3 regions of the Ligilactobacillus sp. JN-6 (Y).1 genome follow, and region 3 is predicted to be linked to each of the others. Evidence: predicted binding sites of a transcription regulator. Region 3 holds the regulator's gene; each other region holds the start of a gene.
The links. Region 3 encodes Rex, which represses fermentation and respiration genes when NADH is low (regulators of the CRP and FNR family bind a similar motif). Its sites were predicted from a motif close to TTGTGAANTANTTCACAA; they were not measured.
Positions count from the first base shown of each region.

Region 1: AC3XNE_RS04680 (NAD(P)-dependent alcohol dehydrogenase) is a predicted target of Rex. The motif match lies at 2,234-2,251, and genes of this name have one in related genera.
Region 2: adhP (alcohol dehydrogenase AdhP) is a predicted target of Rex. The motif match lies at 4,603-4,620, and genes of this name have one in related genera.

Region 1 covers NZ_CM176599.1:998,501-1,005,551, reverse strand. Annotated here, with positions in the region: gene rhaB (rhamnulokinase) at 1-733, opposite strand, end outside; gene AC3XNE_RS04685 (MFS transporter) at 752-2,071, opposite strand; gene AC3XNE_RS04680 (NAD(P)-dependent alcohol dehydrogenase) at 2,453-3,574, shown strand; gene AC3XNE_RS04675 (AraC family transcriptional regulator) at 3,686-4,681, shown strand; gene codA (cytosine deaminase) at 5,234-6,469, shown strand; gene AC3XNE_RS04665 (transporter substrate-binding domain-containing protein) at 6,575-7,051, opposite strand, start outside.
Region 2 covers NZ_CM176599.1:1,521,258-1,528,308, reverse strand. Annotated here, with positions in the region: gene AC3XNE_RS07015 (bifunctional 4-hydroxy-2-oxoglutarate aldolase/2-dehydro-3-deoxy-phosphogluconate aldolase) at 1-520, opposite strand, end outside; gene AC3XNE_RS07010 (2-dehydro-3-deoxygalactonokinase) at 534-1,523, opposite strand; gene dgoD (galactonate dehydratase) at 1,539-2,687, opposite strand; gene AC3XNE_RS07000 (MFS transporter) at 3,117-4,286, opposite strand; gene adhP (alcohol dehydrogenase AdhP) at 4,689-5,702, shown strand; gene AC3XNE_RS06990 (M48 family metallopeptidase) at 5,861-6,883, opposite strand; gene AC3XNE_RS06985 (LemA family protein) at 6,899-7,051, opposite strand, start outside.
Region 3 covers NZ_CM176599.1:1,762,251-1,769,301, forward strand. Annotated here, with positions in the region: gene AC3XNE_RS08130 (ABC-F family ATP-binding cassette domain-containing protein) at 1-1,534, opposite strand, end outside; gene AC3XNE_RS08135 (redox-sensing transcriptional repressor Rex) at 1,709-2,341, shown strand; gene AC3XNE_RS08140 (CPBP family intramembrane glutamic endopeptidase) at 2,425-3,051, opposite strand; gene groES (co-chaperone GroES) at 3,233-3,517, shown strand; gene groL (chaperonin GroEL) at 3,565-5,193, shown strand; gene AC3XNE_RS08155 (APC family permease) at 5,484-7,051, shown strand, end outside.

The sequences.
Region 1 (7,051 bases), 760 kb from region 3:
GCGTACCTACAACAGCTGATGCGGTATCATGTGTGGCTACAGTTACAACTTTTGTTTTTGGCAAATCATACTTTTCATACCACTTATCAGCTATTATTCCTAGAGTTGTACCTGGATCAATTAATTTTGGAAATTGTTTCTGCTTGACATTGATTTTCTCTAACAAATGTTCATCAAATAATCCCTCGCGTAAACTCAACATTTGTGTTGTTGAAGCATTGGTTACTTCCGTTACAGCTTTTCCAGTTAGGACATAACCAATATAATCAGGGATCATCAATATTTTGTCAGTTTTTGCTAGCAACTCCTGATCTTCTTCGAAAAGTTGATATAAAGTATTGAAATCCAAAAACTGAATTCCTGTCTTTTTATAGATATATTCTTTTGGTAATTCAGAAGTTAATTTTTTAATAGAATCTTTCGTCCTTGCATCACGGTAAGAAACAGGATCTGTTAGCCGAGCTCCATTTTTACCAATCAAAACGTAATCTACTGCCCATGTATCTATGCCAAGTATTACTTCTTCATAACCCGACCTTTTAATTTTTTCCAAACCGATAAATATTTCTTGTAAAATATGATCAATATCCCAGCAATCCTGACCATTTTTTTTAGAGAAGCCGTTTTTAAAACGGTGCATCTCTTGTAATTTAAGTTTGCCATCAACTAAATGACCTAGCATTAATCTCCCGCTAGAGGCTCCAATATCAACTGCCACATATGTTTTAGGCATATTTTTCAACTCCTAAACTTAATTATTAGTTGTTATCTTGTCATCTTTTTCTATATCTTGACCTAACGAATCAACTTTATTTACCTTTGTAGTACCATAGCGTTCTTCAGTTATTTGATCCAATGATTTTCCTCGCGTTTTTGGTGTCCAAATAGTTCCGATTAACAAAGAAACAACTAACAAACCAATCATCGCTAGACCAGCCGCCTGGAATCCCATACCCGAAAGAATCATTGGAAAAATCATGGACCAAATCCCCGCTGTACCTCTAACAACAAAGAACATTATTCCCTGTGAGCCTGCACGATATTTAGTTGGAAACAACTCAACGGCCCACAAAGCGTACCATGCCTGTGCTCCAATGCCTGCAGAAAGGCCCCATATAACAACAAAAGAAATTAATGCTGTCCAGCCAAATCCTATGAAAGTTAAAATAACCCATGAAAGAACTGCCATGAAAGCCCCAACAAAGAAAAAGTTTTTATGATCTATTTTGTCTCCATACAGGGCAAAACCAAAGTGGCCTGATAAAGCTGTACAAGCCCAAAGCAAAGCCTGCATCATATTAGCTTGTAAGTTGCTCAAGCCGCCAACCGTTTCATAAACATATGGCATGAAAAATCCCATTGCTCCCGAGACCAAATTCCAAAATACATAAACGCCACAAAGAAACAAAACACTTTTAACTGAAACACTGCTAGAAAACAACTCTTTGTACGGATGTGGTTTAATACCAGACTCTTTCTCAGTTTCTTTTTGTCTTAACCAATCTTTTGATTCTGGTAACTTACGCTGTAACGACCAGGCGATAAAGGCAATTACCGTTAAACAAATAAATAGGATCCGGTTACCTAGCAATCCAAGCGGGGCTAAAATTGTCGCCAAAATGAAGATAAATACTGGCCCCATTGACCAAGAAAATTGAGAGATGCCAATGTCATGTGCGCGGTTATTTCCATCAGAAGTTTCACCTATATAAGTCCAAGAAGCCGGAACCCCTGCTCCAACAGCCATCCCTGTAATTAAAAAGCCCATCAATAACATCGGAAAATTCATTGAAAAAACAATAGTTAATGTTCCAACCATATAAATTAACATATCGTAGGTATAAATCATTTTGCGACCAAATTTATCTGATAAATGTCCACCAATAACCGCTCCAAGTGCTGATCCAAAAGCATTAGCACTTAAAGCTCCTAAAAGGCCCACTGCAAAACTACTCAAACCAAATTCCCTTTGCCACAAAGTTAAGCCAGCAGCTCCCGCAACAATAGAACCTGAATCCAAAAAATTAGTTAAGGAAACTGCCCATGTAGAAGAATGCGAATTTTTTGCCATAACTAGATAAACTCCTCAAAATGTTTTTTGCTTTGTAATCGATTACTTGTTACACCTATTATTATCAGTTTGTTGTTAAGCAGTATCAATAACAAGTTGCAACACTTTTAGTATCATTTAACAACTTTTGTTCTAGCGCTTACATGCGTATTTAATTTTATTTTATTAATAATTTCACATTGATAGTAAAGAAAATAATAGAAAAATATCTCTTATTTGGCTCAAATAACTGCGTTATAGAAAACATTTGTAAAAATGAGTTTTCAATCCAAAATGGTGTGGCTTTTAGCAAATTAAATTTTTCACTATTTTTATATTGCTTATTTATATATATAGTGGCATAATCATCGTTGAACAATATTTTTGAAGGGTGTGTTTAAAATGAAAATCAAAGCAGCTGTAGTTAAAGAAATGGGAGCCCCATTTGAAATCAAGGATGACATTGAATTACACAAAGTTGGTCCAACAGATCTGCAGATTCACATGATAGCTAGTGGTATCTGCCATTCAGATGAAGCAATCCGCAAGGGAGATGCATCAGTAGGGTATCCTGCAATTCTGGGGCATGAGGGAGCTGGTATTGTTGAAAAAATTGGTTCTGAAGTTAAAAATTTTGCTGTAGGTGACCATGTCATTTTGTCTTTTTATGCAGATGGTATTTGTGATAATTGTCTCCGTGGTGTTCCAACACAATGCCGTAATTATAGTGACTATAATCTCTCTGGCGTTCGGGCAGATGGAGAGGACCAATTTCAGGAGGATGGGAATCATGTCTCTAACATGTTTAACCAGTCCTCATTCACAACCACAACCGTAGTGGATCAACGTAATGCTGTTAAAATCGATAAAAACTTAGACCTAAGAAAAATCGGTCCTTTAGGATGCGGATATGTCACAGGAAGCGGGACAGTTTTTAACACGCTACAACCGAAGCCTGGAGATACTATTGCCGTCTTTGGCACTGGAGCTGTTGGTTTAGCTTCTATGATGGCTGGCCGAATTTCTGGTTGCACTAAAGTAATTGCTGTTGATATTGTTCCAGACCGTCTCAAATTAGCTAAAGAATTAGGAGCAACACACACAATCAATAGCAGAGAAGAAGATGCTGTTGAAGGTATCAGAAGATTAACCAACGGTTACGGAGTTAACTGGACTATTGACACAACTGGTCTCTCAAATGTGATCATGGACAGTATTACTTCTTTAGCCCAAGGGGGAACGTGTGCTGCAATTGCAGTAACACCACATTCGGTCGAGTTTTCAACTTGGAATGACCTGTGTGTTGATGATAAAAAAGTAGTCGGCGTCAATATGGGCGATTCCATTCCACAAATTGATATCCCGCGTTTATTGGAATTTTATAAATTAGGTTGCTTTGACTTTGATAAAACAGAGAAGTTTTACGATTTCGATGAAATTAACCAAGCTAATGCCGACTCTGTTTCTGGTAAAACTATCAAACCTGTTTTGATAATTGATAAGGATTATCAACCTGGAGAATAACTTTTATTACACATGGCAATACAAAGATGACTTCAAACAAGAAATTAATGTTGTTTGAGGTCTTTTATACTATAATCAAGTGTAAGAAGTGTAAGGGAGGAGAAGATCTCGTTGGAGCCAATTATTTTTAACAAATTATGTGAAATGAATGAACTCGAAAAAAAGCAATCTTTTGACCATAAATTTGTAAATGACATACCTAATAAAGCAATTGATAAAGAGTCAAAATTTGCAACCATTCCTTCTTTAAGTAACAATTACTTTTTCAAATATCATTCAGTATACATTAGTAAACATAATAGGTTTGCACCTTACCCTAAACATTCACACAAATTTTTAGAATTAAACTATATGTTATCAGGAAGTTGTCACCAAACTGTAAATAACGAAAACATCACCTTAAATGAAGGTGACATCTTAATGATGAATGCCGGCTGCTCGCATTCAATCAGCACTTTAGGACAAAAAGACATTTTAATAAATTTGTTATTTCGAGATCAAAATATTACTTTTGGTTTACTAAACGATATACACCGCAACAATAGTCTGACTTACAACTTTTTAACAAACATTTCTTTAGGGCAAAAAACTAAAAGTAACTATATTATCTTCCCAGAAAACAGAGATATCAGAAAGACAATGGATTCAATCATTGAAGAATATTTCTTGGAAGAACCATTTTCAGATTCTATTATCGAATCATATTTCGACATCCTCATATCAAAAATATTAAGACATCACCCTATGCCTACCGTAAGGATTCGAAATGAACAGCAACAGTTAGTGTTTAAATGTTTAAAACAAATTGACAAACATTATAAAACCATAACTCTAGAAGACATGGCTCGAACCTTTGGCTATAATAAAGAATATCTTGGTAACCTAATCAGAAGATATACAAATAGTAATTTTTCCGAATTAAAAACAAAACAACGTTTAATTCAAGCAAATAATCTGGTGATGTCTAGTACGCTTCCGATTAACAAAATAATAGATGAAGTTGGCATCAAAAATAAAAATTTCTTTTATAAAAAATACTATGACTTCTATGGTATCTCTCCATCAAAAAGAAGGAAAGATATTATAAACCGCCATCATCAAATTTAGCAGTTGTTAGTGCGTTTATCGTTAAGCCATCATTTTAGCTCATGGATTAACAAAGATACCAAAATAGCAGTGCACAAAAATGATCTTAAACCTATATAACCCCAAGGCTCAAGACCACACTTCCTAGACTAGCCAGTTGCTGTTGCCTACCCCAAAAAACTACTAGCAATCCTACTTTTTATAGAGCCTACAGTTTTCTTATTTTTCTTTATTTCTGGAATTTTCAAATTTCTCTGCAATGCTGAAGCAGTATCGACGCCATTTCGACACTGCTTTTTTATCTGTTCAACCACAACTTTTTGTTCACTGATTCCTCCCCCAATAGCAATTTTTTGAAGACCTATAATACTGTCGTTTTTTGTTTATAATCTAGACTTTTTCGATTTTAATGAAAATGAAATTATTACAAACTAGCACCACGCATGTTCATTATATTTTTTAAATGCTACATTATTGTCAAATAGATGCGAAAAGATCTCCAACCCCTAGTCGTATGTTATTATCATTTTAGAAACAATTAAATTTTACAGCTAAATAAAGGAGCACAATATCATGCTAATTAAAAACGTGCATATCAATAATCAGCGGCAAGCACAAGACATTCGCATAACGGACGGAAGATTTAGCCAAATAGCAGCGGAACTGACATCCAATGCCGAAGAAAAGATAATCGATGGGCAAGGAAATGTCTTATTACCACCCTTTGTCGATTCACATATCCACTTAGATACTACCTTAACTGCCGGAGAACCAGAATGGAATGAAAGCGGAACTTTATTTGATGGGATCCGCATCTGGTCCGAGCGTAAAAAATCATTGACTGCTGAAGATGTCAAAGAACGTGCCAAAAAAACGATCTTAAAGCAAATCAAAAATGGTGTTCAATATGTTCGCAGTCATGTCGATACGACCGATCCTCATTTGATCGCACTCCAAGCTTTATTGGAATTGAAAGATGAACTAAAAGACATCGTTGACCTACAACTAGTAGCTTTTCCGCAAGAAGGGATCTTATCCTATCCAAATGGTAAAGAACTTCTAGAACAAGCTGTCAAAGAAGGCGCAGATGCTGTCGGAGGTGTACCACATTACGAATTTAATCAACAATATGGCGCCGATTCCGTCAAATATTTGATCTCACTAGCTGAGAAATATGACAAACTAGTTGACGTGCATTGTGATGAGATCGATGATCCTAATTCTCGTAACCTGGAGGTCTTAGCCACACAAGCATATGAAACGGGGCTAATAGATCGTGTAACGGCCAGCCATACAACCGCAATGGGATCGTACAATGATGCTTATACTTATAAATTATTCCGCTTATTAGGCATGGCACAATTAAATTTCGTTTCCAATCCGCTCGTGAATATGCATTTGGGCGGCAGATTCGACACTTATCCAAAGCGACGTGGTTTGACCCGGATCAAAGAATTAAACGAAGCCGGGATCAACGTTTCATTTGGCGAGGATGACGTTGCAGATCCTTGGAACCCGCTTGGATGCGGAAATATGTTGGATCCTTTAAGTATGGGCGTTTATGCCGGTCAACTAATGGGCTATCAACAACTACAAGACTCATTTAACTTTGTAACTTATAATGGTGCAAAAACTTTACACATTTCTGCTGACTATGGGATAGAAGTTGGTAAACAGGCAAACTGTATCATCTTAGATGGCGATAACTTCTACGAAATATTAAACGAACATCGAAACGTTCTGTTCAACATTCGCCATGGTAAGGTCTTAGTCGAAACAAAGCCGGCAGAAACAAAGATCAACTTTTGATCATAATTAAATTAAAATAACAGCACACTCGATCCTTTCCATATACTCCGAAAAGTAGCAAGGAAATTATTGAGGTGCTGTTATTTTTTGATTTAAACAGAAAATTTACTGTTCTTTTTCAGTAATATTTTTACCAAAATACTTATTAGAAAGTTTCTTCAAAGTGCCATCTTTTCTAAGAGACTGGATGGCCTTATTAAATTGTTTCCTAGTTTTAGGGCTCTTCTTGTTGAACATGGCTTTGATCTCAACCGGTTTTTCTTCATTGGACATATCCTTAAACTTCAAGCCTTTGGTTGAATTATTTTTCTTATAGGAATACCAAGCCTCAGCAGAATTGATCGTACCATCTACCCGACCGTTTCTGATCAAAGAAAGTGTTGCAGAGAAATCGCCAGAGTCAACGGTATCGGCCTTATACTTCTTAGCTACACGCTCATTGTTAGTCCCTGTACCTTCAGCAAATTTTTTACCTGAAATATCTTTTAAACTTGAAAGTGAACTTTTTTCAGGAGTGATCAAAGCAAAGCGTGAATAAATATAAGGTATGGAAAAATCATATGCTTTCTTACGCTCAGGAGT
Region 2 (7,051 bases), 240 kb from region 3:
GATAACTTGCTCCCTTGGCTAAAAATTCAGGCGCATTTTCAATGTTCACTCCACCGACAGCCATCAACTTCTGCGGTCCAAGCGGTCCTTGGATCTGCTTAAAATAACCCGCACCCGTTGTAATAGCAGGAAAAATTTTAACAATATCTGCCCCACGGTCAAATTGATCAACCACTTCTGACGGCGTCATCGCTCCTGGAACAGTAATTACGTTTTCTTTCTTAGCCAGTTTAAAAATATCATCTGAGAATGTTTTCGGTCCCAGCATAAATTTTGCACCTGCATTGACCGCATCTTGAGCTTGCTCAAGCTTCAAGATAGTCCCCACACCAATATCGACCTCATCACCATGCTGTTGATTTCCCTCTTTAATGATTTTCAAGTAGTCTGGGTTATTTGTCGTGACTTCCACGCCGATTTGATGATCATACTTACTCAAAATTTTGATAATGAGCATGGCTTGATCATAAGTGTATCCTCTCATTATAACTGTGAGTTTAGGGTAATTTTCAACTTCCATCTCTAAATGCCTCCTATATCGATCCACCTAATTTTGCAATTGAAAGAGCACCCTGTCCCGCCAGTTCTGGCAAATCGTTTGTACTGACAGATCCATTCAACCTCTGATCGCTTTCCAGCAAAATTTTTAGGGCACCGCGTAGTGCAGGTTTTCCTAAAATAATAAATGAATCGTCTTGCTCGACTTTAAACGCCGTTGCATTCTTGATTGCTTGAATATCATTTTCTAGAACTGCACCCAACAGATAATTAGCCAGCTGGTTGCGGGAATATTTTGTATACATCCCAAGCAGCCGCACAGAAAATGATGTTTGTCCTAAGCCTTTGACCGCACATGTTTGTGCACCCAGCTTTAAAGCCTTTTCATCCAGTGAATCAGTAAACTCTTCTGCCACTGTTTCAGCCAAAATCGAGTGTTTAGTTAAAAATTCCAACAATTCACCTGTCATTGAAGTCAAGGACCCCACGATCCGTTGGTTTGCATCAATTTTAATGATCTTTGTATGTGAGCCAGGCAAGATCAATACACACGGTCCTTTAATATCAAGGTATTTTAAGGCTCCAATTGCTTCAACCTCTTCACCACGCATAATATCCATTTCAGTGATGTTTTCCGGGTCAATGCTGGCAGGCGCATTTTTCACGCCTGGAATGAACCAGATCGGTCGGTCAACAATCTCTGGAAATTCTTTTTTAACCAGGTGTTTAGCTAGATCTTCAGCACCAACTGGGACTTGTAAATGCTCAATTTCTACCAAACCGAGATCTGAAGTTATCATGCCCGACGCAATAAGCTCGACTTGTGAATGATCAGTAATTTTTCCCTCATCTAAAACTGAAGCGACAGCCCTTTTTATTGCCTCTTTTAAATTTTGCTTGCTACCAGTCACTGAGGTTTCTCTGACGCCGACTGGTTCGAAATCTTTAGCTATTACCTGATCCTCCTGCCATAAAACAGCGCGAGTATTAGTTGTACCAGTATCGATAGTAATTATGCTTTTCATTATTTCACCTCAAAACTACCACTCGGCAATAGTCCCGTCTTCATGTCTCCATACTGGATTATGCCAATTAGCAGCTTCTTTTGCTTTTTCTCTGACTAATTCTTCATTGACCTCAACACCTAAGCCTGGCAACTGTGGAATATTAACAAAACCATCATCATATTCGAAAATTTCTGGATTTTTAATATAATCCAACAGATCATTTGACTTGTTATAGTGGATTCCTAGACTTTGCTCTTGAATGAAGGCATTGTAGACTGTAGCATCAACTTGTAAAGCTGCAGCTAAATCGATCGGACCCAATGGACAATGGAAGGCCACAGCAACGTCATATGCTTCAGCCATTGATGCGATTTTCTTACATTCAGTGATTCCGCCAGCATGTGACAAATCCGGCTGGATAATATCAGCATTGCCACTTTCCAACAATTTCTTGAAATCCCATCTAGTGAAGCGTCTTTCGCCTGTCGCAATTGGCGTCTTAGTTAATTCAGTTATTTTTGCTAAGTCTTCATCATTTTCTGGTAAAACAGGTTCTTCAATAAACATCAGATTAAATGGTTCTAATTCCTTGGCAAGTATCTTTGCCATCGGCTTATGAACACGCCCGTGAAAATCTACTGCGATGCCAAAGTACGGTCCACAACTGTCACGAATTGCCTTAACACGTTCGACTACTTCTTGCACTTTTTCGTAACTATCAATGATCTGCAATTCTTCAGTTGCATTCATCTTGATCGCAGTAAAACCAGCATTTTTTCTTTCTAAAGCAGCTGCACCTACATTACTTGGACGATCTCCACCTACCCAAGAGTACACTTTGATCTTATCGCGCACGGCACCACCCATAAGTTGATATACAGGTTGGCCCAATGACTTACCTTTAATATCCCAGAGAGCTTGATCAATACCGGCAATCGCACTCATCAACACAGGACCACCGCGATAAAAGCCGCTACGATACATTTTTTCCCAGGCGTCCTCGATCCGTGCTGGATCAGATCCAATCAACGAGTCCATTAATTCATGGACAGCTGCGTCGACTGTCGCCGCACGCCCTTCGATCACCGGTTCACCCCAGCCGTTGATCCCTTCATCCGTTTCAACTTTTAAAAACAGCCAACGTGGTGGAACTTGAAATGTTTCATAACTCTTGATCTTCATGAATGAAATCTCCTTTATACTATTCAAAATAGATATTATTTTTTAAAAAAGGTAATATCTTTATTACAGCTATGATAATAAACGCTTACACAATTGTTGTCAAGCAGTAATTACAAAAAATTACTCGGAAACATTTATATTTTAACTGGATAGTCTTTAATTTTAGTATGCTTTCAGTTGTATTTTTTAGTATAGATATTATCTATCTTTGACTACTTTTACAGATTATCAAAAATAGGCTAATGATGTTTTCATTAACAAAAATACTCATTACTCACTACTTATACTGTAATGCTTTAGGGCTCATTCATCGGCTGTTTCGCAGGAGGTGGAGTTATGCAGCTTGTCAGTCAAGAAGATGTACTTCGACTCATACAAAAAACACCATCCAGTCAAAAACTATCTTTGCCGAATGGTGTTCATTATTATTTAACTTTCATATTTCACATTTGTTCGATTTAGCATGATAATGGCGATCAGTGTGATCACAGTAAAAATGGCACCACCGAGACCAACGTTTTGAATACCAAAATTGCTGACGACTAATCCGCCGACTGCAGATCCTAAGGAGATCCCAAAATTTGAAAAGATCGAATTCAGCGAAGAAGCTAGGACCATCGATTGTGGGTAGTCCTGCTCTGCCACACCTAAGATATGCAATTGAACCGGCGAATTGATCAAATACATCAAAGCACCAACTAACATCACATCAGCTGTTCCAACGACCTTGCTGTTCAAGAATAAGGGCATCAATCCCAGTGCCAGCAATTCGATCACATAAATCGTCGGCATTGCTCTTAAACCGCGATTATCAGCGATCTTGCCGCTATATTGATTACTAAAGAGCGACATGATCCCGTACAATGTCAGCATTAAAGTAATAAGCGAAGGCGAATAACCCAGCGTTTGCGATAAGATCGGGCGCAAGTAAGTGTAAAAAACATAGACACCGACTAAACTAAACATAGCAACTGCCACACTCAACAAGATCCGCGGATCTTTGAAGATCACAAATTGGGCACCGATCCCTCCAGCCTTTTTCTGCTCTAAATCATGCGGCAAATATTTGATAACCAGCAAGAACGTAATGACACTGAATACAGTGATCGTATAGAAGGTATCACGCCAGCCAAATGTAGTACTGATCCATGTGCCGAGCGGTACCCCAAACACTGATGCGATACTAAAACCGGAAAAAAGCCAACTAATGAGCCATGCCCTACGTTCTAATGGTGCGATCACTGTCGCAAAAGTCATTGCTAAAGAGATCGCAGCGCCTGAAACAATGGCTGTCACGATCCGAGAAATAACCAATATTGAATAAGTTGGTGCTACTGCCGTCATTAAATTTCCTAGGGTAAATACGCCCATCAGCAGCAACAACGCCCGGAAAAGGTTGCTTTTAATCAAACTGGTAACGATCGGTGTGCTCACTGCGTAAACAAGGGCGAAGATCGTGACTAAGTACCCCACTACAGAAATATTAACTGAAAATTGGTTAGCTATATCATCCAAAATACCCACAATAATGAATTCACTAAAACCTAAAACAAAGGCTAACAAAATTAAAACAAAACTTTGGATCCTAAACTTTTTCAAAACGATCTTCCCCTTTCTCATTGAGATGTACTGATATGAGCGCACGAGAAATACAATACAAAAAAATTGGGGAGATTGTCAACAATTTTGCGAGAAAAAGTTTGTCTATCTGCTTTTTAAAGTCGCCTTTTGAATCGTACAAACGCACATCTCATATAAAGAATAACATTGGTAAAAAACTCATCTCATAACAAACGATACTAAATTGTGTTTAATCAGTTTTTAAACTACCATTTTCGTTTCGCATGAAGATTGTGATAAATAGTTTTTATATAAATCGCTTGTTTAGGCAGTTATCCAAGTTATAAAACTATATTTGTTATTATTTTCACTTGACTATTCGCTATTTTTTACCTATGATTTAGGTAGTGGATAACGTTTTAAAAGAAAGAAGGATGTCTAATGAAAGCAGCTGTAGTTCGTGATAATTGTGATGGGTATGTTGATATCAAAGACGTTACGTTACGTTCTTTACATGAAGGTGAAGCCTTAGTAAAAATGGAATATTGCGGGTTATGTCACACAGACTTGCATGTCGCCGCTGGAGATTTCGGTAAAGTTCCTGGCAGAGTCATCGGACATGAAGGAGTCGGTAAGGTTATCAAAACTGCTGGCGACGTAACTAATTTGAAAGTCGGCGACCGTGTCTCGATCGCTTGGTTCTATTCCGGATGTGGCCACTGTGAATATTGCACGACTGGCCGAGAAACATTATGCCGTAATGTATTGAATTCTGGGTTTAGCGTTGACGGTGCGATGGCAAAAGAATGTATTGTTCCTGCAGATTATGCTGTCAAGGTCCCAGATGATCTAGACCCGATCGAAGCTACTTCCCTAACCTGTGCTGGAGTCACAGTTTATAAAGGACTTAAAACTGGTGACCTCAAACCAGGCCAATGGGTCGAAGTTGTCGGTACCGGTGGTTTGGGTAACTTAGCTGTTCAATATGCTCACAATGTTTTCGGCGCTCACGTGGCAGCTGTCGATATTAATGACGAAAAGCTAGAAGCAGTAAAAGAGTTAGGGGCTGACATGACGATCAATTCCCAAAAAGAAGATGCTTCTCAAGTTTTGCAAGATAAAGTTGGTGGTGTCCACAGCGCTATCGTCACGGCCGTCAACAAAGATTCCTTTACGACTGCTGTAAATGCATTACGAGCAGATGGGACATTGGTAGCGATCGCACTTCCTCAAGGCGATATGGCTCTCAATATTTCTAAAACAATTTTAGATGGTATCAAAGTTGCCGGTTCCTTAGTTGGAACACGTCAAGACTTAGCAGAAACTTTCCAATTCGGTGCAGAACGAAAGGTAAAACCGATCGTTCAGACCCGTAAATTGTCCGAAGTTAATGATATTATCGATGAAATGAAAAACAATCAAATCGTCGGACGGATGGTAGTTGATTTCACTTAATTCAACCTTCCCCCTTAATATGTCTGATCCGCGGCAACTTTCTGCTATAAAACAGCCATTAGCTGCAGAAAGTTGCCGCGGATCTTATTGTCACAAATTAATACAAAAACACAACGTTTTGATCCAACTTTAAATTTGGTTAAACGTTGTGTTTTAAATTATTCGATCAGTTTTCTAAGGTTCTCGATCCGATCATCCAATGGCGGATGGGTATCAAGTAAATTTGTTAAATTAAATTTGTGCTGCTTTGGTTCTGATAATCCCTTGTCTTTCATTTCCTTCAAGTCTTTTTTAGACAATGGAGTCCGGATGCACAAGGTTGCAGCCTTGCTGGTAGCATATGAACTAGGAACTTGATCTCCCTTTAATTTGGTCAAGGCATCTATCAATCCTTGCGGATCCTGGGTCATATCTACTCCGGAAATATCTGCCAAACTTTCACGTTGACGTGACAATGCCAGCTGCATAAGTGTAGCGATCGGTACACCGATCAATTGGATCAACCAACCACCAATCAGCATCACCAACCCGATCATCGCGCTGCTTTTGTCATCATCTTTTTTGCGACTACTCCGGTTGCCTCCAAACCACAACGTATCCTCTCCAAGTTCGATCAACAAATAACCCGCTCCAGCGATAAAACTGGTTAAAGCCACAGTGATCGATCCCGAACGAATGTCATAATTTTTAATATGTGACATTTCATGGGCCAAAACACTCTTTAACTCTTCACGATTCATCATTTCAAGCAAACCTGTGTTAACACCGATAGCTGCATGTTGTGGGTCTCGTCCCGTCGCAAAGGCATTCGCTTCTTGGTCTTTGACCAAATAAACCTCAGGCACCGGGATCTCAGCTGTGATCTGTAACTCATCGATCACATTTAACAACTGCTTTTCAGCTAACGAGGCGTTTTCGGGCTCCAATTTTCTCCCGTTGACCGAACTCATAAAAACGCTGGTCGTATTATAATAAATATATAAGGAATAAAATAATGCCGCGATCAAAAAGGCACCCGCGACAACCAAAGTGATCGACCAGATCCCTTTAGGATCATCAGATGACATCCATCCCGCAATATAGCCTATAAAAAGTCCGATCACAGTCACCAAGCCACTAAAACCGATCATGACGAAAGTTGAATTGCGCTTGTTTTTCGCAATTTGTTCCTCAATGGTCATAATTCAGTCGCCGCCTTAAAATTTAACTTGTGGAGCTTCACGTTGTGCTTCGTCAGTAATAACTTCCAAGTTTTGTTTGGTACTAAAGCTGAACATCTTAGCTACCAAATTAGACGGGAAAGTCGTTACGACATTGTTATAGTACAAAATATGCTTGTTATACATTTG
Region 3 (7,051 bases):
CATTAGCAGTTTGATTAATAAAATAACGGTCATGTGAAACGAAAAGAACTGTTCCAGTAAAGTCTTGGATAGCTTTTTCAAGAACTTCCTTACTGTTGATATCTAAGTGGTTCGTTGGTTCGTCTAAGATCAACAAATTATCATGCTGCATAGCTAACTTAGTCAAAAGAAGACGCGCTTTTTCACCGCCAGACAAATTCCGGACAATTTTTTTTACATCTTCCCCTCTGAATAAAAAGCCACCTAAGAGAGAACGGATATCTTTTTCTGGTGTAGTTGGATGTTCATCCCACAGTTCATTTAGGACTGTTTTTTGCGCATGCAAACCTTGCTGTTCCTGATCGTAGTATCCGTATTGAACATTAGCACCAAACTTTGCGGTACCTGAAACGAAAGGGATCTGTCCAATAATACTTTCTAATAAAGTTGATTTACCGATCCCGTTTGGGCCGACGACCGCTAAAACTTTATTTTTGCGCAATTCAACATTGATCGGTCCAGAGATCGTGTGGGCATCATGGCCAATATAACCATCGGAGACTGTTAACACAACAGAACCACTTTTTAAGCTTGGAGTGAAAGAAAAGTGTGGTCCTTTTTCATCACCTTCTGGCCTTTGAAGACGTTCCATCTTGTCCAATTGCTTCTGGCGGCTTTGAGCACGTTTACTGGTTGTAGCACGAACTAAGTTTTTGTTAACAAAATCTTGCAGCTTGTTGATCTCAACCTGCTGTTTTTCATAATCCTTCCAAGCTTGTTTTTGATCTTCTTTTTTTTGCTTCACAAACGAAGTGTAATTTCCAGGGTATGTTTTAGCTCGCTTGTGACTAATGTTGCAGACTTCTGTAACGATCTTGTCAAGGAAATAACGATCATGAGAAACGAGTAACAAAGCTCCTGGATATCCTTGGAGATAATTTTCCAGCCACTGTAATGTTTCAATGTCTAGGTGGTTTGTTGGTTCGTCCAAGACCAGTAGATCTCTTTTTTCAAGAAGCAAACGAGCCAAAGCGAGGCGTCTCTTTTGCCCACCTGACAAAGAAGATATTTTTTTGTCAAAATCTGCTTCTTCAAAATTAAAACCGTGAAGTACCGAACGGATCTCTGCTTGGTAGCCATAACCATTTTGTGCTTCAAAATCGTGCACCGTTTGGTCATATTGTTTTAATAAAGATTGATAAGTTCCAGAAGTATGATCTTTACTTTTGGCGATCTTATTTTCTAATTCATGGATCTGTTGTTCCATTTTGATCAAGCCCGAGAAGACTTTTAACATTTCATTGTAAATGGTATCTTCAGATTCTAAGCCGGTATCCTGGGCTAAGTAACCGATGGTCAATCCTTTTCGTCCAACGATTTGTCCTTCGTCAGGTTCATTTTCACCAGTGATCATTTTGATCAATGTAGATTTACCAGCTCCGTTCGGCCCGACAAGAGCGATCCGCGAATTGTCTTGGATATTCAGGTTTACGTTTTGAAAAAGTGGATCTCCAGCAAAAATACGAGCTACTTGTTGGACTTGTAATAAAAGCATAAAAATTTCACCTGCCTATTTTTATTCTACTAAACCATTTTAGCATACCTTGCAATATATCGTTGTAAATTTAAATTTTTCCAATTAAGTTGTGAACTAATGAACTTTTTGTTTGATTGTGAAATTTTATATGGTAAAATTACTTACGTGAGTATTTGTGAAAGGGGCATAAAAATGGTGAATGCAAAAATACCTAGAGCAACGGCTAAAAGATTGCCAATTTACTATCGCTATTTAGGTATATTATTTAATTCCGGTAAGAAAAGGATCTCTTCAACTGAATTAGCTGAAGCAGTTAAGGTTGATTCTGCAACGATCAGACGTGATTTTTCGTATTTTGGTGCACTAGGGAAAAGGGGTTACGGTTATGACGTTAAAAGTCTCTTAGACTTCTTTAAGAAGACGTTGAACCAAGACAAGTTGACTAATGTTGGGCTGATCGGTGTAGGTAATTTAGGACACGCGTTGTTGAATTATAATTTCCATGGCAGTAACAATGTAAGGATCAGTGCAGCTTTCGACATTGATGACCGGATCACCGGCACTATTCAAAGCGGTGTTCCAATTTACCCCATGAGTGAAATGAAGGAACAATTAGTTGAACAACAGATAGAAGTTGTTATTTTAACCGTCCCTTCTCCAGTCGCACAACGTGTTACTGATGAACTTGTTTCTGCTGGTGTTAAAGGTATTTTGAACTTTACGCCTTTACGTGTGACTGTTCAAGATAATGTACGGATCCAAAATGTCGATTTAACCAATGAATTACAAACTTTGATTTATTTCTTAAATCATGTCGATCAATAATTTAGAAAAGTGAGACCATTGATGGAGACAGTTTTAAAAAAATCGTAGAGACCTACTAGCTATAGCAAATCTCTACGATTTTTTTAGTGGATAAATAAAACAAAAAGGTTCATTAAAATATGCGAAAGCATGGAAGTCTGGATCCTACCTGTCTTTTGGTAAATGAAACAGAGTATCAAACCAATAGCGGTATAGGTCAAAAAATGACCATCCCCATGACCTAATGCAAAAAGTAGGCTGGAAAGTATTGCTGTTTGCCATGGCCTAAACCAAAAGACAAAATTTCCAAATAAAACCTTACGGAAGATCAGTTCCTCGATAAGTGGTTCTGTGATCACAATTACCAGTATATAGTACGGATACTTGGCGGCTACTGCCATTAATTGGCTAGTGTTTTCGGAAACTGCCGGCTGATGAAGGATAGCAGCCTCAAACCAAAGGAAGATCCTTTGAGTAATTAAAAGTCCGACCGTGCCGCTAAGCGACCATAGAAGCGACTTCCAAAAACCAGTTTTCTTATCTTCCAATAGATTAGTATATTTGAAATGATGCATTGACCAGATCAAACCAAGTGCTCCGAGAAGACTAAGGGTGGTCTGCACTGGATATAAAATATCATTATTGTGAATAAAGTGGAAGGCTACTTGTTGGATAAGGACTAAGATGAAATACCCTAAAAAAAGACTTAATGAATTAGATTTTAGTTTCAATTAGATGACTCCTTTGTACTGCTTCAGACATTATAGCATATTTTCTAAGAAAATTAGCACTCAGACAAAGAGAGTGACAAAAAGTACTTGCAATTTAGAAATAAAGTGTTTATTATAATAATTGTAATTGAATTAGCACTTAAGTGTGTTGAGTGCTAAAAATATATTGGAGGGATCTAGAGTGCTGAAACCGTTAGGAGACAGAGTTATTCTTGAAGTTCAAGAAGAAGAAGAACAAACAGTTGGTGGGATCGTTTTAGCAAGTAATGCTAAAGAAAAACCTCAAACTGGTAAAGTCGTTGCTGTGGGTGCTGGTCGAGTCCTGGACAACGGTGAAAAGAGTGTACCAGAAGTAAAAGCTGGGGACTCAGTAATCTACGATAAATATGCAGGTACTGAAGTAACATATGAAGGTGACAAGTATTTGGTCGTTCGTGCCAATGACATTGTTGCCGTGATCGAATAAATTCTTTCATAAAGCATAGAACTCTAATTTTTGATGAGGTGAAATTAATGGCTAAGCAAATTAAGTTTTCAGAAGATGCACGAGCAAAAATGCTTGCTGGTGTAGATAAATTAGCAAATACAGTAAAATCAACACTTGGACCAAAAGGTCGCAACGTAGTTTTGGAACAATCATACGGTTCTCCGACTATTACTAATGACGGTGTTACGATCGCTAAAGACATTGAGTTGGAAGATCATTTTGAAAATATGGGTGCAAAGTTAGTTTCTGAAGTTGCATCTAAAACAAATGACATCGCCGGTGACGGTACAACAACAGCTACGGTTTTGGCTCAAGCAATCGTTGCAGAAGGTATGAAAAATGTGACAGCCGGTGCTAATCCTGTTGGTATCAGAACTGGTATCGATAAGGCTACTAAGGCTGCCGTTGAAGCATTACATGAAATGTCCCATGACGTTTCTTCCAAGAGTGATATTAGCCAAATCGCCGCAGTTTCATCTGCCAGTGAAGAAACTGGTAAGTTGATCGCGGAAGCTATGGAAAAGGTCGGTAACGATGGTGTTATTACTATTGAAGAGTCAAAGGGTATCGAAACTTCCTTAGATGTTGTTGAAGGAATGCAATTTGATCGTGGTTATCTTTCTCAGTATATGGTAACTGATGAAGATAAGATGGAAGCTGACTTGGATAATCCTTATATTTTGATCACCGATAAGAAGATTTCAAACATCCAAGACATTTTGCCTTTGTTGCAAAATATTGTTCAACAAGGTCGTCCATTATTGATCATTGCTGATGATATCGAAGGTGAAGCTTTACCTACATTGGTCTTGAATAAGATCCGTGGAACATTTAACGTAGTCGCTGTTAAGGCTCCTGGTTTTGGTGACCGTCGTAAAGAAATGTTACAAGATATTGCTGTCTTAACTGGCGGTACAGTCATTACAGAAGACCTTGGTTTGCAACTTAAGGACACTACGATCGACCAGTTAGGTACAGCCGGCAAGGTTACTGTAGACAAAGAAAACACGACTATTGTTGAAGGTTCCGGCGATAAGGATCAAATTTCAGAACGTGTTGCACAGATCAAGAAACAGATCGGTGAGACAACTTCTGACTTTGACCGTGAAAAACTTCAAGAACGTTTAGCTAAATTGGCCGGTGGCGTTGCTGTTGTTAAAGTCGGAGCTGCAACTGAAACTGAACTGAAAGAACGCAAATATCGGATCGAAGATGCTTTGAACTCAACTCGTGCTGCTGTTCAAGAAGGCTTTGTTCCCGGTGGTGGAACAGCTTTGATCAACGTTATTGATAAGGTCGCTGCTTTGAAAGAATCCGGCGACGTTCAAACAGGTATCAACATCGTTAAACGTGCTTTGGAAGAACCAGTTCGTCAGATCGTATTTAATGCTGGCTTAGAAGGTTCTGTCATTGTAGAAAAACTGAAGGCTGAAGACCAAGGTATTGGATTTAACGCTGCTACTGGTGAATGGCAAGATATGGTCAAGGCCGGGATAGTTGATCCAACTAAAGTCGCTCGTTCAGCCCTGCAAAACGCTGCTTCTGTTGCTGCTTTATTATTGACAACTGAAGCTGTTGTTGCTGATAAACCTGAAGAAAAAGATGATTCTGCTGCACAGCAACAGCCAGGTGCCGGTATGGGCGGTATGATGTAAAAAATATAAAAACAAATTTTTGAACCAAGGGCTTGTGTACCTTGGTTTTTTTGTTGTGAAAATAATGGCTTTGGTAGTTGGTGTTTCTTGCGGTTTTATTAATCTACCTGAATTTTTTTAAAGATTTGCTTGCAAGATATGCATAGAATGGAGTAACATAAGATACGCTAAATTGGCCATTTGAAGATCAAAGTTAATGAACAATGGTGATATTTTGCAACTACTAATGTTGCGAAGTTAGGCGCTTAAATTATTAATAAAACTTTTTAATGTCTAAAGGAGTAAAAAATATGTGGCGTTACTTAAAACGACTGTTGATCGGTAAACCACTAAAAACAGCCGATGAAGGTGCCCAGTCATTGACCAAGTTTAAAGCACTTGCTTTGCTTTCTTCTGATGCGTTATCGTCAGTCGCATACGGGACTGAACAGATCACATCAACTTTAATAATTCTATCTGCAGCTGCGGTTTGGTATTCAGTGCCAGCTGCTGCTATCGTCTTAATTTTATTATTTGCTATTACGATGTCATATAGGCAGATCATTCATGCATACCCCTCAGGCGGGGGTGCTTATGTCGTTGCGACAAAAAACTGGGGTTCAAATGCTGGCTTAGTTGCCGGCGGTTCTTTGTTAGTTGATTATATGCTAACAGTTGCGGTTTCTATTACTTCAGGAACAGAAGCGATAACCTCTGCTATCCCTGTTTTGCGCCCGCATGCGATATTGATCTCAGTTTTGATCGTATTTTTTATTATGACTTTGAATTTAAGAGGGATGCGAGAGTCTGCCTCTTTTTTAACAGTACCAGTCTATTTGTTTGTGATCATGATCGCTGTGATGATCATTTGGGGCTTGATCAATATTGCTACTGGCCATATTGACTACAATGCTACTGCTAGTATAGGTGCTCCAGTTAAGGGAATGACGCTGGTTTTATTTCTCCGTGCATTTTCGGCTGGGTCTTCTTCATTGACGGGTGTCGAAGCTATTAGTAACGCTGTACCTAACTTTAACCGTCCAAAAAGGAAGAATGCCGCCAATACGTTGGCGATCATGGCATTGATATTGGCTGTATTTTTCGCAAGCATTACTTTTCTGAGTTACTACTTGGGTATTTTACCTAATGCTCATGAAACTGTGTTATCACAGATCGGGGAAACTATTTTCGGGCATGGAGCGATGTATTATTTGTTACAGTTGTCCACGGCAATGATTTTGGCAGTCGCTGCTAATACGGGCTTTTCTGCTTTTCCGGTCTTAGCTTATAATTTGGCAAAAGATAAGTATATGCCACATATGTTCATGGACAAAGGGGACCGATTAGGCTATTCTAACGGGATAGTTGCTTTAGCGTTTGGGGCGATCGTGTTGATCTTTATTTTCCACGGTCAAACTAATTTGTTGATACCTTTGTATGCAGTTGGTGTTTTTGTGCCGTTTACCTTATCACAGTCGGGGATGATCATTCATTGGTTCCGCGAACGCGGTAAACATTGGATCTTAAATACAAGTTTCAACTTTTTAGGCGCCGTAATTTCATTGGCCTTAGTAGTCTTCTTGTTCTGGCTGCATTTTCCAAATGTTTGGCCTTACTTGATTATTATGCCATGTTTGATTTTAATGTTTTATCGTATCAAAAAGCACTATCAGCATGTAGCAGAGCAATTACGTGTTAATTCTCAAGCACAACAGCTGCATGACTATAGTGGTGCGACTGTGATCGTCTTGGTCAGCTCAGTCACTCATGTTACGACCGGTGCGATCAATTATGCTCGTTCGATCGGAGACAACGTGATCGCCATGCACGTTTCCTTTGATACAGATCCGAAGAAGGAACATGAAACTGCTAAGGAATT